2 regions of the Mesorhizobium sp. M1142 genome follow, and region 2 is predicted to be linked to the other one. Evidence: predicted binding sites of a transcription regulator. Region 2 holds the regulator's gene; the other holds the start of a gene.
What was found. The regulator LexA, encoded in region 2, represses DNA repair genes until DNA is damaged. The targets are predictions, from matches to a motif close to TGTTCNNNNTGTGTTCNG.
Positions count from the first base shown of each region.

Region 1: NKH42_RS30075 (DUF3072 domain-containing protein) is a predicted target of LexA. The motif match lies at 2,465-2,482, and genes of this name have one in related genera.

Region 1 is NZ_JAMYMK010000040.1:6,337-10,546, forward strand. Features, by position in the region: gene NKH42_RS30055 (amylo-alpha-1,6-glucosidase) at 1-432, opposite strand, end outside; gene NKH42_RS30060 (hypothetical protein) at 1,060-1,365, shown strand; gene NKH42_RS30065 (DUF2905 domain-containing protein) at 1,268-1,468, shown strand; gene NKH42_RS30070 (hypothetical protein) at 1,872-1,997, shown strand; gene NKH42_RS30075 (DUF3072 domain-containing protein) at 2,212-2,430, opposite strand; gene NKH42_RS30080 (hypothetical protein) at 2,658-2,900, shown strand; gene NKH42_RS30085 (acyl-[ACP]--phospholipid O-acyltransferase) at 3,657-4,210, shown strand, end outside.
Region 2 is NZ_JAMYMK010000010.1:179,683-183,892, forward strand. Features, by position in the region: gene kynU (kynureninase) at 1-800, opposite strand, end outside; gene lexA (transcriptional repressor LexA) at 1,249-1,983, shown strand; gene NKH42_RS18485 (ComEC/Rec2 family competence protein) at 1,977-4,210, opposite strand, start outside.

The DNA.
Region 1 (4,210 bases), on a different contig from region 2:
TGACATTTGCCCGTGGTTTACGAGTTCAAAATCCTCATGCAGCCCCCCATCCAAGGCGCGGCCGATTACCAGCCCCAGGCTGCCTGCTGGCACATGGTTCGTTTCCGTCGCGAACCCCTGATTGACCAGATAGATCTTGGCGGCGAAGTAGGCGATGTTTCCGGAATTGAGGAGGTCCCATGCTTGTCCATTGGCAAAGATCTGCCAGCTGGATATCAGGCGTGTGTCAGACGCATATAAGCCGTTATAAGTGGGCCAGGCGATCTGGCCATCCGGTTCGGTGACAAGGAAGCTGCGTCCCTGGTTAATCGCCAGACGCGGCGGTCCGACTGTGATCTCCAGCGTCATTGGTTCAACCGTCACCCGACCGATTTGCATCCATCGGAACAGATTGAACAGCCAATGTCGGCCGCCGCCGCCATCTTCGGCCACGAGAACTCACGTCTGCCTTGAACGCCTGCCCCCAGATTGTCCCGAAATCATGTACCAGGCAGGCGAACAACGACCCGGTCATCGACGAGCTCGAACAATCTGACCTTCGAGCACATACCCGCGAACAGAGGCGGACAAACCCGCCCCCTCCAGCAGAACTGTCAAGCCTGCTCTGGCGAGCACATCCTCCAGCCGACCCACAACGAGGCGCGGCGGGCCTCACCTCATTCATCACCAGCAGCTGGGTGAAACTGTGAACCCCCGGCCATTGCGCACGTCTGCTGCTCGCCACCAGGATAGAGCCGGCGATCTGGCATCCTCTAACGCGCGAGCCGGAGAAAGATGGACACGTTCTGGCGAGGTCCGGCGACACTGCAATTTGGTCGCTGCGACGGCACGCGTCCATCCGGAGTTGTCCTCGACCGTCTTTCATCAAAATAGTCGCCGGCTTCAGGTGCTTGCGGGCGCCAACCTGCGACGTGCCTTCAGATCAAACTGGTGTATTCTCGGCGACTGTCAACGAGGAGAACGGCATTTGGACGCATTGAGCATCTGAAGCAGTGCAGGCCGTGCCCAGGCCAAAATGGCTTTGACAGTCATGGTGTTGCCACACTGGCGATCTGGGCTATGACGCTGTTCATCCAGCTCGCCGAGCACCGCGATACTCAGGCTGTGCACGCCAAGATGGACGAATTGCTTCGCGCAGTCGTCGATGCCGATGAGACGGCGAAGATTGACAAGAAAAAACCAAAAGAAATTGAGGCGCAACGACAGCAAAACAGCAATGAAAATGAGCCCAGCCAAGGGACTCACTATATTCCCGGCCGGATCCCCCATGTCCAGAACTCTCATTGTCGTTGGTTCGATCGTAGTTGCCATAGGCCTGTTGTGGCCCTGGTTGTCGCGGGTCGGTCTGGGCAGATTGCCCGGTGACGTCGTGATCCAACGTGAGAACTTCACGTTTCATGCTCCGATCGGCACCGGGATTCTTATCAGCATCGTGCTTTCGTTTGTTCTGTGGCTGCTCAACCGGTAGGGAGGACGGCGAGCCCGCGTCGCCGGAGGAAAAGAACGACGCGGGCCGATCGAAGCTATCCGATCCGGCAGCAAAAAATATAAGGGAAAGAGTTTGCTGCCAGGGCAGACCTTTCCCTGCGCGCCGGTGTTCCATCGCATGAGTAAAAAAGCCCGCCGCACAGTTTGATGCGGCGGGGCCGATCAAGCGCTATTGCACCGGGCGGGGGCTCGGGGTCGGGCACGCCCTGTGCGCGCGGATCACAGGGATTTTAAATTAATCGGCTGCAATACGTCCACCAACCGACGGTTGGACAATACGACGCTTGATTCCGAGAACTTTCCTCAGGGGCAAGATAGTTGCCGGAACTCAGCCTTGGCGCGGCACGTTGCTAAGTCGTTGACCTTCGCAAAGGACGCAAGCAATGGCGAAAGACATATCTCGCGAGGAAGAGCAACGCGGCACCGAAAAAGTTCTCTTCTGGGGCGCTGCAATCGCCCTTGTCCTTTTTGTGTCTCTGGTGACCATCGCCCTCATCGGGACGTCCTGATCTGTTTCGACAGCAGGATTGGACCGGTGGGCGCGAGGTCTTGCCGGGCTGCTAGGCTAGAAGCCGCTCCCATCCGCCGTTTGTCGTCTCGATCCCGAGTCCAGCAGCAACGCGCGGAATTCAGAAAAATTAATTGCGCGGGTCACAAGCGCAGCAAAACTGTCCCAATCCGGTCGGCTGTCCTTCTCTGGAGAGGAAAAGCCACGAGAGGACGCTACAGGCCTAACTTCTCCCGCAGCGCATCAATGCGTTTAGAAGCTTCCGCCTTGCTAAGGCCGTCAGCATAGGCGTCAGGCTCGTCGGCCTGTTCGGCCAGAGTTTTCAAATAGGACGCTTGTGCGGGGGTCATTGGATCGTCTCCGCTGACCCAATCTTCCGGGTCCTTTTCGACATTTGCCGACGCCTCGATTTTTGGGTTGTGCCGGTCGACCATGCTCAATCTCCCTTGATGATCACCACAATGAGAATGATCATGATTTGTTCCGCCACCGTGCGGCGTGGGCCAATCGCACAGCTAGGCCGCTCGGCGCCTCACTCAAGATATCGCTAAGTATGGATGAGCCCGCTTCCTCCAATCGATGGATGAAGCCGATCGTGGGCCGGTGCTACTTTGATGCATCGCGCGACTTACCCGACAAGTGCTGGCTCCAGGGGCAAAATATGAGCAAGAGGACTCTCATTGCCATCGCAATCCTCGCGAACAGTGTCGGCTGTGCCGAAGCCAAGGACCGTAAGGTCGAAACCGTGACCCTGGGCACGTACGCCAATTCGAAGAACCTGCCGGTTTGCACCGCGTCGAGCTCAGTCTTCGAAGTCCTCGGTGATAAATGTTTTCTCGTCCCAGGTTCGATGATCTATGGCGACATCGCCGAACTCTCGCAGACAATCACCTTGAGTTGGTAGCCGAAGCAACAGCCTCCCAGCGCAACCTCCATTCTCCGGTATGACGTTGCCCTTGCAGGTGCTGCCGGCGCCCCTGATACTGACCAGCGCAATCTCCAGTCACCACGGGCCTCTCGAAAATTCTTGTGCCGTCCGCACCTGCCGTCGAGCGTGTCGCGCCAACATAGCAGCGCCTCTGCATCGTGTGGGCAACCCAACGCATGCCTTCCGATCCGGAAACTCGCTTGCGCGTTTCATCGTCCATTCGGCAGTGGAAAATTAGGCGGATATGGCAGTGCTCAGGTTGGCGGCGCCGTTCTGCGATCCGCTCGGAGAGGGTGGCGGGTATCCGGGCTGGAAACAGACCAACGCCGGCGCAACCTCACCCTGAAACCAAAAGACAATATCCATGACATCCAACAGCTATGCCTCCCAAGGGTCCAAGCGCCTGCAGACATTCACCATGCCAATTTCCCTATCGCCGCTCCGATAATGAGGGCGGCATCAATTTCATGGAGCAAGCTTTGTCGCCAAGGGGTTCCGATGGCCGCGACCAGGCTCGTGCATACCTCGATCACCATCGCCAAGAATGCGAGACGCGGGAGAGGCAAGCCGCTTCATGAACCGGCTGGAAGATCCAAACCCAAAGTGGCTGATGGGTGGGAGCCACAGTAACGAAGTGTAACCGGGTTGCCACTACAAAAGCTCAAACCGTGCAAGACCGCTGATCGATACGACCTCGATCTTCAACGGTCTTGCCCAAAGGAAGCCGCCGCAATGGAAATCGCCTCGAACGACGACACGAACAGTCATTTGATGAGGTCACGGCGCTTTGCGCCTCTCTTCTGGACGCAGTTCCTGTCCGCCTTCAACGACAATTTCCTCAAAAACACGCTGGTGTTCCTTATTCTGTTCACCCTGGCGGCCGACAAGGCGGCATCACTGGTCACGCTGGCGGGAGCGGTATTCATGGCTCCCTTCCTGCTCTTGTCCGCCCTTGGTGGCGAGATCGCCGACCGGTTCGACAAGGCCCTAATCGCCCGTCGGCTGAAATTCGCCGAGATCGCCGCTGCGGCTGTCGCTGTCGTTGGAATCGCGCTGGCGTCGATCCCGGTGCTGATGATCGCGTTGCTCATGTTCGGCGTCATCTCGGCACTGTTCGGACCGATCAAGTACGGCATCCTGCCGGATCATCTCGAGCGCAAGGAATTGCCTCGCGCCAATGCCTGGATCGAATCGGCAACCTTCGCCGCCATCCTCGGCGGCACTATCGCCGGAGGCGTCGTCTCGGCCGATGGCATAGGCGTCTCGGTGTTCGGGCCGATCATGAT
Region 2 (4,210 bases):
CCTGGCTCGAAGGCGAAGGGCCGTGCATGGCCCCACCAGCCGGTGAGCGGCTGCTGGATGTCGGAAAGATGCCGCTCAGCCACATAGATGAAGGCAGGCGCGCCCGGGCCGCCATTCAGATATTTGTAGGTGCAGCCAACGGCAAAATCGGCGTTTGCCTTGTCGAGCTCGACTGGCATCGCGCCGGCGGTGTGGCAGAGATCCCAGACGATCATCGCCCCGGCTTCCTGAGCCCTGCGCGTCAGCGTCGGCATGTCGCGCAGTTCGCCCGACTTGTAGTTGACGTGGTTGACCAGCACCACCGCGGTGCGTTCGTCGATCAGCTCTTCGATGGTCGGCGCGTCGACCCCCGAGAGGCGCAGCAGCGCATCTTTTCGCGTCGAAACCACACCCTCAGCCATGTAGAGGTCTGTCGGAAAACTATCGCCCTCGGCGACGATGACCTGCCGCTCCGGTCGCATGGCCATGGCGGCGTGCAGCAGCTTGTAGATGTTGACCGACGTCGTATCGCAGACCACCGTCTGGCCGACCGCGGCACCGATCAGGCGCCCTAGCTGGTCGCCAAGTTCAAGCGGCATGTTGAACCAGCCGGCCGTGTTCCATGCGCGGATGAGATCATGCGACCATTCTTCGGTCGCGGCCTTGTACAATTCATCGAAAGCGGCACGTGAAGCAGCTCCTAGCGAATTGCCGTCGAGATAGATCACTCCTTGCGGCAAGACAAAGCGGTCGCGCATCGCGCCCAGCGGATCCGCGGCATCCATCGCCTTTACGGCCACGAGATCGGGAATTCCCGTCATGATTTGCCTGCTCCCTCAAAAAATCCAACGCAACGCCGGACACGCATCAACTGTTCTTCCATTACCGGGTAGCGCGTAGCAAGGCTCCACCGGCGAGAAGCAGCCTGACCAGGCGGTGGAAACCTGGAGTTAGCCCGAGGTTGGCGTTTTGAGTTCGTTTCGTTCACGGTGCATTGACCAAACCGCACAGTCGATACGGGTTCAATTCCGTGCCCTTTGCCGACCGACGGCCGATGCCAGTGCCGCCTTCAAGGAGGCCAGAACGGCGCAAACGAAAGCAGAATCAAGGGGATGAGGCTCGCGGCGGTGAAAATACGGTACGCCGGTAGGGGACGTCGTTTGTTTCCCGAGCCTTAACGCATTCATTAAACTTTAAACAGTTGCGGAACACAACTGGAACAGATAGTGTCTGTTCTGGGTTTGTTTTCTGATTCTGTTGGGGGTCGCTATGCTGACACGCAAACAACACGAACTGCTTATGTTCATCCACGAAAGGTTGAAGGAAAGCGGTATCCCACCTTCCTTCGACGAGATGAAGGAAGCGCTCGACCTGGCTTCCAAATCCGGAATCCACCGACTGATTACGGCGCTGGAGGAGCGCGGCTTCATTCGCCGTTTGCCCAACCGGGCCCGTGCGCTGGAGGTACTACGCCTGCCTGACTCGATCGCCCCCGGCCTCAATGCGGCACGCAAGTTCTCGCCGAGTGTCATCCAGGGCAGTCTTGGGCAAGGTGCCCCTCGGCAGGGCAAGCCCACATCGTCGCGCGTCCCTGCAGCCGGCAATGACGACGATGTCGTCGCCGCCGTTTCGATCCCGGTAATGGGCCGCATCGCCGCTGGTGTGCCGATCGATGCTATCCAGCACCAGACGCATTCGATTTCGGTGCCGCCGGATATGATCATGGGCGGCGAGCATTATGCGCTCGAGGTCAAAGGCGATTCGATGATCGAGGCTGGCATTTTCGACGGCGACACGGTGATCATCCGCAACGCCGATACGGCGAGCCCCGGTGAGATCGTGGTGGCCTTGGTCGACGAGGAGGAAGCGACGCTGAAGCGGTTCCGCCGCAAGGGCGCCTCGATCGCCCTGGAGGCCGCCAATCCGGCCTACGAGACGCGCATCTTTGGACCAGACAGGGTCAAGGTGCAGGGCAAGCTCGTTGGGCTGATCCGCCGCTACTGAGTTGCGCCCTTGGTGCCGGCTTTTGGATTGTCGGCTCTGCGGTATGGCGGCAGGCCGCGCGCCGCGCGTGAAAATTTCCGCTGCACGTGCCAGGGCCGGTATGATTTTTCGACGGCGAAGCGGATTTCGGCGCGTGTTGCCGCTTGTGGATCGAAATAGACGGCCGCACTTCCCGCGCGCGCCAGTTGCCGTTTGGTGACGACGAGGACCAGCCGGTCGTAGTAGCAGGGATTATGGGCGGTGGCGTCGTCGATGACGATCAAGCTGGCGAAGGCGCAGGCTGGCCGTGCGGTATCGCGGTCCTTGGCTTGCGCAATGATCGCGCCGGATGGATGCCTGGCGAGGCAGAGACCGTCCGTGCAAATGAACGGCATGCCCGGCGGTAGGTCGGCCGGATCGGCAATGTCGAATTGCGGATCGTTCTTTCCAGGTGTTTCCGGCGCGACGATAGCCTCTGATGTGAGCGCGCGTTTCCAGTTGTCGATCGTGAACTCATTCGGGCGTGCCCGGTTGACGGCGAGCTCACCGCTGCCGATCGGCAGCGCGACCAGCCGTGCGTCCTCCGAGATCAATACGTCGGGTACGCGCGTCTGCGTTGTCGTTAGCAAGCCGGCGAGCGCAAAAGGAATTGCCGCGAGCCGCAACCAGGTCGTCGCCATGCTGGCAACGACGAGGGCGATCGTCACCAGAAGGACAGATCTCAGCGAAATCAGACCCACCGCATCGATCGGCGAGCGCTCGGAGATCCAACCGGACAGGGCGATCATCGCCGTCAGCCCTTTGCCCATCACGTAAAGGAAAGGCCCATCCGCGCCGAACGGCATCGCCAGCGCGCTGAGCACGGCGAAGGGCATGACGACCAGTGAGACGATAGGCATGATGGCCAGATTGGCGAACAGGCTGAGCGGCGCTACGCGCTGGAAATGCCATATGGCGAAAAGCGCCGTGGCGCTCCCTGCAATGATCGAGGTCATCGCCAGGCCGCCCATGCCCAGCAGGACCTTTCGCGTGGCCAAGCGTAGCGGCGATCGCCGGGGCGGCGGCGTGGTGGCCCTGCCGGTGCGGTAATCGGACCAGCCGGCATAGGCGCCGACAAGGGCCGCCGTCGCGGCGAAGGACATCTGGAAGCTCGGACCGACCACCTCGTGCGGCGACACCAGAATGACCGCGATGGCCGAGATCGCCAGATTGCGCATGGTGAGCGCGGCCCGGTCGAACAGCACGGCGATGAGCATCACCGCCAGCATGATGAAGCTGCGTTCGGCCGCCACCACAACGCCGGAAAAGACGAGGTACGCCGCGATCGAAAAAAGCGCGGCGGCTGCGGCATATTTCTTGACCGGCCGTCGCGATGAGAAGTCGGGAAACAGCGCAAAGGCGCCGCGCAGCAGCGCCATGATGGTGCCGGCGACCAACGCCATATGCAGCCCCGAGATGGAGATGATGTGGTAGATGCCTGTACGCCGCATCGCTTCGTTGATCTCCTCGGGAATGCCGGCGCGCACGCCAACGATCAGCGCAGCAGCAATCTCGCCCTCGGCGCCGCCGATGCGGCTGCGGATATGGTCGGCGATGGATTCGCGCGCGTCTTCGATCGCGGAAGAAAGCCGCGCGGCAAGCGGCATGCTGCCCGAAGCCACGACCTTCGGATTGCCGAGAAAGAAGCCGCTGCCGCCGATACCGGCGAAATAGCTGTCGAAGGAGAAATCATAGCTGTCGGGCCGCACCGGGCCGGTCGGCGGCAGCAACCGCACATAGCCGGCGATCTCGGAACCAGCGGCCAGCTCAGCCGGTATCTTCATCGCCGAAATGCGGACCCGTTCCGGCATGTAGCGCAGCGTCGGCCTGGCGGTTGAGATCACATCGATCGTCAGCCTGATGCGGCCGCTAGCCATGGGTTCGTACGATACGACGCGACCCGTCAGCCGCGTCGAGATTTCAGAACCGAGCACATGCGTCCCGACACGCCAGGTCTCGAACTTGGCGGCAAGCACGCCAAGCGCGCAGAGCAGCGCCACCATGAAACACAGGCGCGTCCTGGGCCATGAACGCGAGACGACCGTACAAAGGGCCGCGAGGAGCACGATTGCGATCGGCTGCGGAAAGGCTGGCTCCACCGACAGCGCGAAATATACGACCACCCCGCATGCGAGGAACACCGGCACCAGCAGGAAGGCGACGCCACGGTCGAGTTCCAGGCCGGCTGCCGAGGTTACGCTGTTGCGGA